Kaistia algarum: one gene and its partners. The protein of the gene in region 3 interacts with the protein of the main gene of each other region in a pairwise test. Links are inferred from orthologs where the notes say so. Each region holds a gene or a part of one and is shown on either strand. Other genes may lie near its edges.

Evidence for each region.
Region 1: the proteins of OSH05_RS04090 (region 3) and OSH05_RS20980 interact in binary tests that used the Escherichia coli proteins (3 or more experiments, as listed by UniProt). The link is inferred for Kaistia algarum from one-to-one orthologs.
Region 2: the proteins of OSH05_RS04090 (region 3) and OSH05_RS20975 interact in binary tests that used the Escherichia coli proteins (3 or more experiments, as listed by UniProt). The link is inferred for Kaistia algarum from one-to-one orthologs.

The regions. Positions count from the first base shown.
Region 1 is NZ_JAPKNJ010000003.1:577,264-583,006, reverse strand. The notes cover bases 2,789-5,743. They hold OSH05_RS20980 (sugar ABC transporter ATP-binding protein), read right to left. Parts: upstream 5,060-5,743; coding sequence 3,518-5,059; downstream 2,789-3,517. Other genes in these bases: OSH05_RS20975 (substrate-binding domain-containing protein), read right to left, coding at 5,143-5,743; OSH05_RS20985 (ABC transporter permease), read right to left, coding at 2,789-3,471. Also shown: OSH05_RS21000 (zinc-binding metallopeptidase family protein), read left to right, coding at 1-765; OSH05_RS20995 (trypsin-like serine peptidase), read right to left, coding at 766-1,668; OSH05_RS20990 (sterol desaturase family protein), read left to right, coding at 1,855-2,421; more of OSH05_RS20985, read right to left, coding at 2,449-2,788. UniProt on the Escherichia coli protein: Part of the ABC transporter complex RbsABC involved in ribose import. Responsible for energy coupling to the transport system.
Region 2 is NZ_JAPKNJ010000003.1:576,066-578,909, reverse strand. It holds OSH05_RS20975 (substrate-binding domain-containing protein), read right to left. Parts: upstream 1,955-2,844; coding sequence 1,046-1,954; downstream 1-1,045. Other genes in the region: OSH05_RS20970 (NAD(P)-dependent alcohol dehydrogenase), read right to left, coding at 2,196-2,844; OSH05_RS20980 (sugar ABC transporter ATP-binding protein), read right to left, coding at 1-962. UniProt on the Escherichia coli protein: Part of the ABC transporter complex RbsABC involved in ribose import. Binds ribose. Also serves as the primary chemoreceptor for chemotaxis.
Region 3 is NZ_JAPKNJ010000001.1:826,435-832,073, forward strand. What follows is about bases 1,144-3,994. They hold OSH05_RS04090 (ABC transporter permease), read right to left. Parts: upstream 3,127-3,994; coding sequence 2,161-3,126; downstream 1,144-2,160. Other genes in these bases: OSH05_RS04085 (sugar ABC transporter substrate-binding protein), read right to left, coding at 1,160-2,134; OSH05_RS04095 (sugar phosphate isomerase/epimerase family protein), read right to left, coding at 3,231-3,994. Outside these bases: OSH05_RS04080 (sugar ABC transporter ATP-binding protein), read right to left, coding at 1-1,103; more of OSH05_RS04095, read right to left, coding at 3,995-4,145; OSH05_RS04100 (Gfo/Idh/MocA family protein), read right to left, coding at 4,185-5,288; OSH05_RS04105 (LacI family DNA-binding transcriptional regulator), read left to right, coding at 5,580-5,639. UniProt on the Escherichia coli protein: Part of the ABC transporter complex RbsABC involved in ribose import.

The DNA of each region.
Region 1 (5,743 bases), on a different replicon or contig from region 3:
CAGCATATCGAGATCGCCAAGCATCGGCTGATGTATAGCCTGCTGCGCCTCGGGCTGGCCATTCCCAACAAGGCTGACGATTCCATCGGCGGCCTGTCCTTCCAGTTCCTCGCTGACATGAACGACATGCGCGTCATGACCGGCCATGAGGACGGCATCATCACGATCAACATCGCCGAAGCCGACTCAGTCGAGCGGGAGCGGGCCCGGAGCTCCATGCACGAGCCTTATCGAACGCTGCTCGGCCATTTCCGGCACGAGATCGGCCATTATTATTGGGACCGCCTCGTGCGCGATGGCGGCCACCTTGACGAGTTCCGGAGCCTGTTCGGCGACGAGAGCTTCGACTATCAGGCAGCCCTGCAGCAGTATTATGCCGGAAACTATCCGCAGGATTGGCGGGAGCGCTTCGTCAGCCAATATGCCTCGGCGCATCCATGGGAGGATTTCGCCGAGACCTTCGCCCATTTCCTGCACATCGTCGACACGCTGGAGACCGCCTACGCCTTCGGTCTTCGCATCCGGCCGAAGCGGGCGGCCCAGCAGGAACTCGCTGCCACGATCGACTTCAACCCGTATGGCGACGTGCCGATCGAGTCGATCCTCGAGGCGTGGAAACCACTGACCGTCGCGGTCAACTCCCTCAACCGCAGCATGGGCCAGCCGGATCTCTATCCGTTCGAGCCCGGACCCGGTGTGCTCGAAAAGCTCGCCTTCATCGACCGCATCGTCCGCGGGCGGGACGTGCAGCTTCAGGCCGCTTGATCAAGGCGACGCCTTGGCGGTCTGCGGGACGGGCGGCGGCGCCGCCTGCAGATCGCGTCCGGCAGCCAGGATCGCCGCGTCTGTGCCGAGCGCCGTCGTCACGCTGCCACCCTTCTCGTTGAAGGGCGCACCCTTGAACTTGAGATCCTGCCACGGCCCGGTCGTGATGTTGATGCCGCGATAGACCAGTTCTCCGCCGACCCGCGACAGGTTCATGCCGCCCGACGATGCGCCGGTGGCATCGCAGTCGGAGCGATAGAACGAGGTCTTCTCGCTGGAGCGCGGGACCCGCATTACCTGGCAGCCCTGAACGACCGGGATCGAGCGATCGACGGTCTTCTCCATCGCGGCTGGATGCGCCGTCACGACAATGAGGTCGTCCCCGGCCCGAACCGGCGCATCGGGCGCCACCGGAAAGGGCGCGGCGCCCATGAGCGGCTCAGCCAGACGAACAATTGCATAATCATTGTTGGAGCCGGGCTTGGGACGCTTCGAGCCGAAGCGCGCATTGGCGTCATCAACCAGGAGGTCGATCATACGAGGCTCGCTCGCCTGATTCTTGAAGAAGCACTTCCAGCGCCGGCGCCCTGACGGCTCGAAGAAGACATGCGCCGCCGTCAGGATCTGGGAATTGTTCAGGAACAGCGCCGCCGAGCCAACCGACGGCGAAGGCGACAAGCAGCCGACATAGCCTGAGACCATGCGGACGCGATCGATCTCGGGTGACGAGAGGCCGAGGGCCGGGCCTAGCAAAAGCAGCGAATCGCGATCATCCTTGCCATTGATGATATTGATAGGAACCAAGTGGCGGGTCGATTCGATCCGCGGCTTCTGCGGAATGACGGGCTCGGCGCCGACGGCTGTGGCGAGGGTGACTAGCGATAGGATGAGGGCTGTGCGCATGGCTAGACGATGCCACGTCGCCGGGCTTACGTCACCCGGCATCCTGTCGCTGCCACGAACGGCAGGAAGTGCCGAACGCGAAACGTTTTGGCGGAGAATTGTATAGCGCGGCATGGATTTGCCTTGCCTGCCGGATATGAGCCGGCTCATCTGATACAAGATTGTCGGGGGACGAGTGCAGGTCAAATGTCGACGTTCGAGCTGAAAGCCTTCGGCTACTATGCCGACTTCGTGGTCTATCCGTTGGTGATCGCAGGCTTGGCCGTCGCGCCGGCCGTCTCGTCCCAATATGTGAACCCGCTTCACTGGATTGCCGCCTTCCTGAGCGGCATCTTCGTGTGGACGCTCGTCGAATATCTCGTTCACCGCTTCGTCCTGCACCATCTCGTCTATTTCCGCGATCTGCACGGCCTGCATCATCAGTCGCCCACGGCGCTGATCGGAACGCCCGTATGGATGAGCTTCGCGCTGCTGCTCGTCGGCGTCGTCCTGCCGTCCTGGTGGTTCTTCGGCTTCGATATCGGCAGCGGCTTCAGCGCCGGCATGATCACCGGCTATCTCGCCTACACCTTCGCCCACCACATCCTGCATCACTGGAAGATGACGCCGGGCACGTACCTTTACCGGCTGAAGCACAAGCACGCGCTCCATCATTTCCGGCATGAGGATGGCAATTTCGGCGTGACGTCGCTGTTCTGGGACTATGTGTTCGGCACAGCCGTCCGGAGCGCGCGCCAACGCGGCCGCGAATAGGCGCGCTCCGCGATGGACAGCTCCGCCTCAGACCTTGCGGCGGCGGGACTTGGCGAAGGTGTCGAAGGCCACGGCGAGCACGATGATGACGCCGATGATGATCTGCTGGATGTAGGACGACACATTCATCAAGACGAGGCCGTTCAGCAGGACGCCGATCAGCAGCGATCCCACGACCGTGCCAAAGATCGAGCCGACACCGCCGAACAGCGACGTGCCGCCAATGACCACGGAAGCGATGACGGTCAGTTCATATCCCGTGCCGGCCACGGCCTCGGCCGAATTGAGACGCGCGGCCAGCACGAAGGCGCCGAGCCCCGCGAAGAAGCCCATGATGACATAGACGCTGCAGATGACGCGGTTGACGTTCAGGCCCGAGAGCCGCGCCGCTTCCGGATTGCCGCCGACCGCATAAACCTGGCGGCCGTAGCGCGTGTAGCGCAGCACGATATGGGCAATCAGCGCGATGACGAGGAAGAGGATCACCGGTACCGGTACCGGCCCGATCTTGCCCTGCCCCCACCAGGTAAAGGCGCGATCGAAGCCCGAGATCGGGCCGCCGGCGGCGAATAGAAGCGCCGCGCCGCGAAACACCGACATGCCGCCCAGTGTTACGACGAAGGGCGGTACCTTGAGCCGGGTGATGGCGAGGCCCTGGATATAGCCACCGGCAAGGCCGATCGCGATCGCGGCAAGCGCGGCGAGCGGCCAGCCATAACCGATACCGCCCTCCCCGACCGTGAATCGATCCTGCAGGCCGCCCTTGGCCACCGCGGCGGCAACGAGGCCGGCGAAAGCCAGCAGCGAGCCGATCGAGAGATCGATACCCGCTGTCAGGATCACGAAGGTCATTCCGATAGCGAGGAGACCGGTGATCGACACCTGCCGCATGACGTTGAAAATGTTGATCGACGATAGGAACCGTGGCTCGAGGATCGTGAACACCGCCATCAGCACGACCAGGAACAGGAGCGGCGCAAATCGCGCGAGCAGGCCGAAGAGATCGACCCCGCCCGAATTGGGTCCCGTCGCTTTGCCCGCGTCGCTCATGCCGTCTCTTCCTCCAGATATTGTCTTGATGGGTTGGCGTGCCCGGTCAGGCCGCGCGTGTCGTTACGCCGAGCGTCATCATCGCCATGAGCTTTTCCTGCGTCGCATCCGCCCGCATCACCTCGCCGGTCACCCGACCTTCGCGCATGGTCACGATGCGGTCGGATACGGCCAGCACCTCAGGCAATTCAGACGAGATGGCAATGACGGCGATGCCGTTCCGCGCCATCTCGAACAGCAGATTGTGAACCTCGACCTTGGCGCCGACATCGATGCCGCGCGTCGGCTCGTCGACGATCAGCACCTTCGGCCGGAGCGCCAGCCAGCGCGCGAGCACAACCTTCTGCTGATTGCCGCCGGATAGATTTCCCACCGGCTGGTCGGGCCCGGCCATGCGGATGTTGAGCAGATTACGGAATTCCTCGACCATGCCGCGCTCCTTCCGCTCGTCGACGAAAATGCCGAAGAGAGAGAGGCGATCCAGCGCCGCGACCGACATATTGGTGCGGATCGCCTGCGATAGAAACAGCGCCTGCAGCTTGCGGTCTTCCGGCACCAGCCCAACCCCGTGGCGGATCGCGTCGCGCGGCGAGCGGATGTCGACCGGCTGCCCGTCTATGAGGACGCGGCCCTTGTCGAACGGGTCGGCTCCGAAAATCGCTCGCGCCGTCTCCGTCCGGCCTGCGCCGACGAGGCCGGCAATGCCGAGAATTTCACCGCGACGCACGAAGAGCGACACGTCCTTGAGTTCGGTTGCATGCGGGTCCTGCGCCGTGCGGCTGCGGGTCAGCCCCTCGACAGCCAGGGCGACCTCGCCTGCCTCGGTCGCCTCGCGATGAGCAAAGAGCGCCGTAAGCTCACGCCCGACCATCAGGCGGATGATGTCCTCGACCGTCACGTCGCGGACATGGCCAGCGCCGACATTGCGCCCGTCGCGCAGCACCGTGTAGCGATCGCAGATCTCGATCACCTCTTCGAGGCGGTGCGTCACGAAGATGACCGAGATACCATCGGCCTTCAGCTTGCGGACGATCGCAAAGAGCTTGTCGACCTCGGAAAGGCTGAGTGCGGAGGTCGGCTCGTCCATGACGATGAGCCGGGAATTCATCGATAGAGCGCGGGCGATCTCGACCATCTGCTGTTCCGCGACGGAAAGATCGCGAACCAGCGTCATCGGATTGCGGTCAAGGCCGATGCCGCGGGTGATCACCTGCGTCCGTGAGGCAAGCTCCGACCAGTTGACGAAGGGGCCCGGTCCGGGCTCGCGGCCGATGAACACGTTCTCGGCGATGCTCATGTCCGGGGCGAGCGTGAATTCCTGATAGATCGTGACAATGCCGGCCTGCTGGGCCGCGTGCGGATGGGCGAAGTTCACCGCCTTGCCGTCAAACACGATCGAGCCACGATCGGGGCCCTGCGCACCGGCGAGGATCTTGAGAAGTGTGGACTTGCCTGCCCCGTTCTCACCGAGCAGCGCGTGGATTTCGCCGGCTTTCACCTCGAGATCGACGCCGTCCAGCGCCTTGACGCCCGGAAAGCTCTTCGCGATGCCCGTCATCTGGAGCAGGGAATGCGCTTCGACGGCCATGCGAAACAAGCCTCGTCAATCAAATCGGATGGGAAAGGAAGATGGGAACCGACCGCCGATGCGGCCGGCTCCCGAAAGATGGATTACTTCACTTCGCCGAGACGCTCGGCGATGTTGAGGTTTTCCTTGGTGACCGCGACCGGGGTCAGCAGCGTCAGCGCCTGTTCCGGCTTCTTGCCGTCCTTGATGAAGGCGACGAGCGTATCGACGCCCATGGCCGACTGCTTGCCCGGGAACTGCTCGATGGTTGCGGTGAGACCACCATCACGCACCTGAGCAAGCGCTTCAGGAAGTGCATCGAAGCCGATGATGGCGATGCCCGAGAGGTTGCGGCCCTTGACCGCTTCCATCGCGCCGAGCGCCATGTCGTCATTGGCTGCGACGATGACCTTCGGCGGCTCTGCGAGGCCGGCCAGCGCGGCTTCCGTCACCGAAAGACCCTTGGCGCGGTCGAAACCGGCAGTCTGCTCGAAGACGACCTTGTACTTGTCGCCGGCCTTGTCGAGGACGTTGTGCAGGCCCTTGTTGCGATCGATCGCCGGCGAGGCGCCCGACTGGCCCTGCAGGTTCACGATGGTCGCGCCATCGGGATAAAGCTTCAGGATGAGTTCGCCCTGGGCCTCGCCGCCCTTCACATTGTCGGCGCCGATATGAGCAAGGATACCCTCGACCTGCGCGACGCGG
Region 2 (2,844 bases), on a different replicon or contig from region 3:
CGGCCCTTGTCGAACGGGTCGGCTCCGAAAATCGCTCGCGCCGTCTCCGTCCGGCCTGCGCCGACGAGGCCGGCAATGCCGAGAATTTCACCGCGACGCACGAAGAGCGACACGTCCTTGAGTTCGGTTGCATGCGGGTCCTGCGCCGTGCGGCTGCGGGTCAGCCCCTCGACAGCCAGGGCGACCTCGCCTGCCTCGGTCGCCTCGCGATGAGCAAAGAGCGCCGTAAGCTCACGCCCGACCATCAGGCGGATGATGTCCTCGACCGTCACGTCGCGGACATGGCCAGCGCCGACATTGCGCCCGTCGCGCAGCACCGTGTAGCGATCGCAGATCTCGATCACCTCTTCGAGGCGGTGCGTCACGAAGATGACCGAGATACCATCGGCCTTCAGCTTGCGGACGATCGCAAAGAGCTTGTCGACCTCGGAAAGGCTGAGTGCGGAGGTCGGCTCGTCCATGACGATGAGCCGGGAATTCATCGATAGAGCGCGGGCGATCTCGACCATCTGCTGTTCCGCGACGGAAAGATCGCGAACCAGCGTCATCGGATTGCGGTCAAGGCCGATGCCGCGGGTGATCACCTGCGTCCGTGAGGCAAGCTCCGACCAGTTGACGAAGGGGCCCGGTCCGGGCTCGCGGCCGATGAACACGTTCTCGGCGATGCTCATGTCCGGGGCGAGCGTGAATTCCTGATAGATCGTGACAATGCCGGCCTGCTGGGCCGCGTGCGGATGGGCGAAGTTCACCGCCTTGCCGTCAAACACGATCGAGCCACGATCGGGGCCCTGCGCACCGGCGAGGATCTTGAGAAGTGTGGACTTGCCTGCCCCGTTCTCACCGAGCAGCGCGTGGATTTCGCCGGCTTTCACCTCGAGATCGACGCCGTCCAGCGCCTTGACGCCCGGAAAGCTCTTCGCGATGCCCGTCATCTGGAGCAGGGAATGCGCTTCGACGGCCATGCGAAACAAGCCTCGTCAATCAAATCGGATGGGAAAGGAAGATGGGAACCGACCGCCGATGCGGCCGGCTCCCGAAAGATGGATTACTTCACTTCGCCGAGACGCTCGGCGATGTTGAGGTTTTCCTTGGTGACCGCGACCGGGGTCAGCAGCGTCAGCGCCTGTTCCGGCTTCTTGCCGTCCTTGATGAAGGCGACGAGCGTATCGACGCCCATGGCCGACTGCTTGCCCGGGAACTGCTCGATGGTTGCGGTGAGACCACCATCACGCACCTGAGCAAGCGCTTCAGGAAGTGCATCGAAGCCGATGATGGCGATGCCCGAGAGGTTGCGGCCCTTGACCGCTTCCATCGCGCCGAGCGCCATGTCGTCATTGGCTGCGACGATGACCTTCGGCGGCTCTGCGAGGCCGGCCAGCGCGGCTTCCGTCACCGAAAGACCCTTGGCGCGGTCGAAACCGGCAGTCTGCTCGAAGACGACCTTGTACTTGTCGCCGGCCTTGTCGAGGACGTTGTGCAGGCCCTTGTTGCGATCGATCGCCGGCGAGGCGCCCGACTGGCCCTGCAGGTTCACGATGGTCGCGCCATCGGGATAAAGCTTCAGGATGAGTTCGCCCTGGGCCTCGCCGCCCTTCACATTGTCGGCGCCGATATGAGCAAGGATACCCTCGACCTGCGCGACGCGGCGATCGACGGTCACGACGGGAATGCCGGCCTCGACGGCCTGCTGCAGCGCCGGCGCCATGGCGTCGACTTCGTTCGGGCTGATCACGATGCCCTTGACGCCCTGCGTGATCGCCGCCTCGACGTCGGCGGTCTGCTTCGGCGAAGAAACCTGGCCGTCGCTCTCGATCACGGCGACGCCCTGCTTCTCGGCCTCGGCCTTGAAGGCATTCATCATGTGGACGAAGAACGGAAAGGTCAGACCCGGCACCGAGGCGAGGATCGTGATCTTCTCGTCAGCAGCGGCGGCCGGCGCCGGAACTGCGGACATGGCCGCGAACGCAATAGCGCTCGCGGCAAGGACGGACCTTGCGACTTTAGACATTCAAATTCCTCCCAAATGCCCTTCTTCGCGGGCTGGGGGGAGGATGGCGCAGGCGGCGCGCTCATGCAATCGGGATTCAATCGATTTATGCCGAAGCCCGACGCAATTCTGTCCGCGCCGGAACATCGCCGTCCCGAGGCCGCCTCCCGGTTGCAACAGGAAGGACGGCCCCGCCGAACCGGGCGCCTCAGGGCGTGATCGCAACCTTCAGCACGCCGTCACGCTGGTGCGAGAATAGGTCATAGGCCGCCTCGATATCGTCGAGCTTGAAGCGGTGCGTGACCAGCGGCTTCAGATCGACCCGTCCGGACGCGATCACGTCGATCAGCCGGCGCATCCGCTCCTTGCCGCCGGGGCAGAGCGTGGTGACGATCTTGTTGTCGCCGAGGCCGGCCGAGAAGGCGCCGAGCGGGATCTTGAGATCGGTCGAATAGACGCCGAGGCTGGATAGCGTGCCGCCGGGCCGCAGGACCTTCAGCGCCGATTCGAACGTATTCTGCGTGCCGAGCGCCTCGATCGCCACATCGACGCCGCGGCCATCGGTCAGCGCCATGATCTGCTCGACCGGATCGCCCTGCTTGAAGTCCACCACGTCGCTGGCACCGAGTTTCTTGGCGATCGCGAGCCGCTCCGGCACGGTGTCGACGCCGATGATCCGCGTCGCGCCCTTGAGCTTGGCCCCCGCCACCGCGCAAAGCCCGATCGGGCCCAGCGCGAACACCACGACATGATCGCCGATCTTCACCGCGCCGCTCTCGGCGCCGGAAAAACCCGTCGACATGATGTCCGGGCACATCAGCACTTCTTCGTCGGTCAGTTCGTCCGGCACCGGTGCG
Region 3 (5,639 bases):
ACGAAGCCGAGACGGGTGAGCGCGGGAAGGCGCGCGATGGTGATGTTGGACTGGACCGAATGGGTCGGCAGGATGCCCTGGATCTTCCGCCCTTCCGGCAGCATGAACAGACCGGACGACACGGACTTGTCGGCACCGGCCCGCGACAGGAGGGCGCCGTCGAGCCGGACCTCGCCGCAGCGGGCGCGGCGATAGCCATAGAGCGTTTCGAGGAATTCGGTCCGGCCCGAGCCCATGAGACCAAACAGGCCCACGACCTCGCCGGCGCGCACTTCCATGTCGATCGGGCTCAGATGATCTTCGTCGGCGAGCCCCTTGACGGAGAGGCGCGTCGGGCCCGGCGTCCGCGTACCGCCGCGATACGCAAATGTCGCCGCCTTGCCGACCATGTCGAGGATCAGCTGCGACTTGCTGGTCTCGTCGGTCTTGCGATCGCTGATGAGCACGCCGTCGCGAAGGACCACGACGCGGCCGCAATTCGCCAGCGCCTCCTCGAGGCGGTGCGTGATGAAGATGACGCCGACGCCCTCGGCGCGCAGCTCGCACACGAGATCGAACAGACGCTGCGCCTCGACAGGGGTCAGCGACGATGTCGGCTCGTCCAGGATGAGGAGCTTCGGGCGCTCGACGATCGCCTTGGCGATTTCGATCAGCTGCTGTTCGCCGCTTCTGAGCCGCCCGGCCTCCATCCAAGGATCGAGATGCGCAAGCCCGACGCGCTCCAGCACGGCGCGCGTCGCAACCCCGAGTTCACGGCGGTTGATGAAGCCGGACCGGCCGGCCTTGTAGTCGCCGAGGAACATGTTCTCGGCGATCGACAGGGCGCCAATGATCGAGAGCTCCTGATGGACGAAACGGATGCCGAGTTCGCGGCCGTGCCGCACGGACTGGATGACGATGTCCTGTCCCTCGAAGGCAAGGCTGCCGGCACTCGGCTGAAGCGAGCCGGAAACAATGTTCATTAGGGTCGACTTGCCGGCGCCATTCTCGCCGATCAGGCCGATCGCCTCGCCCCGCTCCATGTCGAGATCGATGCCCTGCAGCACCCGAACGGGGCCGAAGGACTTTTCGAGCCGCGAGATCTTGAGGAGAGAGGCGTTCATGGAACTCTTTCGGAAAACGAGGCGCGGCGCTGCCGCCGCGCCTCCCGAGACGGCGATTACTTCAGCGGACCGTCGGGGGTCAGGATGTTGCCCTTGACGGCGATGACCTTCTCGGCCGGCGCCTTGCCGTCGATGAGGTAGTTGTGGAGCAGCACGGTCGAATCGAAGGCCTGCTGGAACGGGGCCTGGTCGATCAGCGCCCACATCTCGCCCGTCTTCAGATATTCGACATTCTCCGGCGTATGATCGAAGCCGACGACGCCGACCTTGCCGGTCAGGCCGAGGTCCTTGATCGCCTTGGCCGCGCCGAAGGGTCCGCCGGCCGTCACATAGACGAGGCTCAGGTCGGGATTGGCCGTGTACATGTCCTGGACGAGGGAATAGGCGATCTCGGCCTTGTCCTGGTTCTCGAACGGACCGACGATCTGGATGTCGGGATAGTTCTTCTTCAGGTAATCGACCGCCCCGTTCATGCGATTGGTGTGCTGCGCGGCACCGAAATAGCCGGTGATGACGCCGACCTTGCCCTTGCCGCCGAGCTTCTTGCCGATGAACTCGCCGAGCTGCGCGCCCGCCGCGTTCGCGTCCTGGCCGATGAACAGCAGCCGGTCCGATGGGGCGTTGCCTTCCGCGATGATGTTGACGACCGGAATGCCCTGGGCCACCGCCTCGTTGATGGCGCGCTCGGTGCCGTCGAAGACCGGCACGATGACGATGCCGTTATATTTCTGAGCGATCGCGCTTTCGATGCCGGCGATCACCACTTCGGCCGACAGCGTGTCGCCGAGATCGACATAGTCGACGGTCGTGTTGAACTTGGCGAGATAGTCCTTGGCCGCCTTGGCGCCTTCGGTCACCGGGATCCAGAACGGATTGTTCTGGAATGCCATGAAGGCGATGCGCTGCGGACCTTTGGTATTGTCATTCGCCTTGACAGTGCCGCCCTGCGGCAGCTCCTGGGCGATTGCCGCCGAGCCGAACAGCAGCGCGGCGCCGGTGCCCAGCAGCAGAGTGCGTCGTGTAAGCTTCATTTCAGTTTCCCTTCCCAACGGCGAACTCACTCCTCCCTGCCGCGTCGGAAGCCGTCGATTCCGACTGCAAGGATGATCACAAGGCCCTTCGTCACCACCTGCCAGTGGGCCGAAATGCCAAGCAGAACGAAGGCGTTGCCGAGCAGCGCCATCAACAGCGCGCCGAGCACGACGCCATAGATCGTGCCGCGACCACCCGACAGCGCCGTACCGCCGAGGATGACAGCGGCGATCACATCAAGCTCATAGCCGCGGCCGAGGTCCGGATTGGCGCTGGCGAGGTTGCCCGCGAGGATGATGCCGCCAAGGCCGGCGAGCAGGCCGCACAGGACGAAGACGAGGAGCCTTGTGCCTTCGACGTCGATGCCGGCGAGGCGTGCCGCCTTAGGGCTGTCGCCGATCGCATAGATATTGCGGCCGATGCGGGTATGCGTGGCAAAGATGTGGAAGATGAGGGCCAGTAGCAGCATCAGGATGAGCGAGACCGGCACTTCGACGATCTTGCCGGCGCCAAGCCACTGCGCCCAGCCCGAATAGGGAATGGGGATACCGCCGGTGAACAGCAGCGCCAGGCCGCGCGCCACGGACAGCGTGCCGAGCGTCGCGATGAATGGGTTGATGTTGAGCCGCGTGAACAGGAGGCCATTGACGAGACCGACGACGATGCCCGTGCCGAGGCCGGCGCCGAGCGCCAGGACCTGATTGCCGGTCGCCTGCGCTACGAAGGCCGAGACAACGGCGGACAGGCCGAGCACGGAGCCGACCGAAAGATCGAGGCCGCGCGCGATGATGACGAGCGCCTGGCCTAGCGCCACGATCGCGACGACCGAGGCCTGACGGCCGACATTGAGAATGTTGCGCGGCGTCAGGAAATATTCATTGGCGAAAGAGAGGAAGATCACCACGGCGATGATCATCAGCGCGACGGAGGCCTCGCGCTGGCGCAGGATCCGGCCGATGGAGAAGTCGCGGCCGGGTTCAGGCGCGGTCATCATCGTTCCCATATCAGGCTTGGTCATCTTCGCTTCTCAGTTGGAGACCCGGGCGCCGACGACGCCCGGGGATATTGATGTTCGCGGTATGGGTTTCGCGCGGCTCAGAGCCCGTGGGCGCGGAGCTTGCCGTCGAGGAATTTCTTGGCGCGCGGCACGTCGTCTTCCGAGAGATGCTCGATGATGATCGGGATGTTGGGGTGCTTCTCAGCGAGGCGCTTCAGGTAGAGATCGTAGTTCAGCGAGCCGAGACCCGGGGCGGGCAGCTCGATCTCGCCGACGCCGCGGAAGGTGTGGCTTTCGAGAGCATCCTCGTCGCCGATGTCGGCGTGCTTCTCGCTCTTGTCGTCGCCCGAGCGCTTCACATCCTTGGCATGGGCGATCTTGATCTTGTCGGTGAGCGTGTCGAACACCTGGTTCAGGATCGGATCCATGCGGTCGATGTTGTGCGTCTCGAAATAGTTGGTCGGATCCATCAACAGGCCGAGGCCGGGATGATCGACCTGCGCGAACATCTTCACGGTCTCCTCGACCGAGCCGACGACGTTGTTCACATAGGTTTCGAGCAGGAAGGTCGCGCCATGGTCATAGGCCGTCTGCGCGAGGTCGGCGATGACCTCCCGGCAGACCTCGAAGCCTTCCTCGGTCTTGTTCTTGGGATCGTGCACCCAGTCGGATTCGGTGTTGTAGGTGCCCGTCTCCGAGATCACGTAAGGGCTGCCGAGATCGCGCGCGTTGCGGATGATCTCCTTGAGGTAGCCGACCCGCCGGGCCCGCTCGTCCTTGTCGGGGTGGATGATGTTCGTATAGCCGGAGATGCAGCAGATCGGCAGGTCGTGGTCGCGGAAGGTGTCGCGCACCTTCTTCGCCTTCTCCTTGGTGATCTGGCCGGCGGAAAGGTCGACATCCTTGAAATGGAGATCAAGCTGGACCGTGTTGAAGCCGAGCGCGCGGATCTTCTTTGCCGTCTCTTCGAGACTATAGGGGAAATACCCCGTGAAAATTCCAACCTGAAGCATGACCGAACTCCTCCCTGAGTTACGATTTTCGTCGAAGTGTCAGACCTTGATCTCGTCGAGCCTGACCGCGCGCCCTTCCGCCATCGAGCGATAGCCCGCCTCGATGAGCGCGACGGTCTTCACATTGTCGGCGACGGAGAGCTCGGGGGCCGTCCCGTTCTTCACCGCATATTGCAGTTGCTCCATCACGCCCTTGAAGGCATGGGGGAACCACATGCTCTCCCAACTCGGCGTGACCCATTTGCCGCCGGTGGTGCGCTTCGAGGCATAGGTCAGCGTCGAGACCGCCCCGGTCGGCCAGCCGATCGTTCCCTGCGCCACGCCTTCCGTGCCTTCGACGCGCCACTTGATGTAGACGTCGCTGTCGAAACCTTCCTCGCGGGGGCCCGACCAGACATCCTCCAGCGAGACGGCGAAGACGCCGGATGCGAACTTGATCGTCGAGGCGGTGATGCCGTCCTTATGCTCGAACGTCGTCCGCGGATCCTTGCGGGCCGCCGTATAGATCTCGGTCGGCTCGCCGAACAAAAACCGCAGCACGTCGAGATGGTGCACGCTCATATTGGCGAGCGTCAGGCGGTCATAGTCCTCCAGGAAAGCCTGCCAGTGCGGGATCGCGTGCATATCGATGGTCGCGATCACCGGCTCGCCGAGTTCGCCCCGATCGAGGATCTGCTTCAGCACGCGCATCGACTGGTCGTAGCGCATGTTCTGGTTGACCGAGAGGATCTTGCCCGCCGCCGTCGCTTCATCGCGGAGCGCGATCGCCTCATCGAGGGTGAGCGACAGCGGCTTTTGGGCCAGGATGCCTTTGATGTGCGGCTGCTTCAGCGCCAGACGAATCAGATCGGGCTGCTGGTCCGGCGGAAACGCGATGTCGACGATCTCGACATCGGAATCCTCGATGAGTTCCTGCGGTGTCGCGTGAACTTTCGGAATGCCCCAGCGCGCGGCCACCTGCGCGGCACGGTCCTGGCTGCGCGACGCGATAGCTACGACCGGGAAGCCGGCCTCGTGATAGGCGGCAAGGTGGCACTCGGCCATGATCATGCCGGCACCGATGGCGCCGATCTTCAAATCTTTGACGCGGATTTCCGGATCGGGCGCGAAGCCCAGGGAATCGGGTGATTTGGCGTCGGACATTCCATCCTCCCTCGATCAGGCTTGGCGCCTGCATTGCCCGAATGATTGATGTTGATTTCTTTCGATGTCAACCTTTGATGCGATGCATCATTAGCTTGATGCAATGCAACAAAAGGAGAAGGTGCCTGACTTTTAGATTATCAATTTGATTTTATTTATTTATCTGGCCTAGAGCGACGACATCGCGATCGCCATCATGGCCGATCGAATTGACATCATTTTCAATCATTGCCATCATCCATTCCATAAGACGGCGGAACATCGGAACGTCGCCCATCAGGGAATGCACGCATGCGCACCACGCTCGCCGACATCGCCAGAGAGGCCGGAGTTTCAACGGCGACCGTCGAC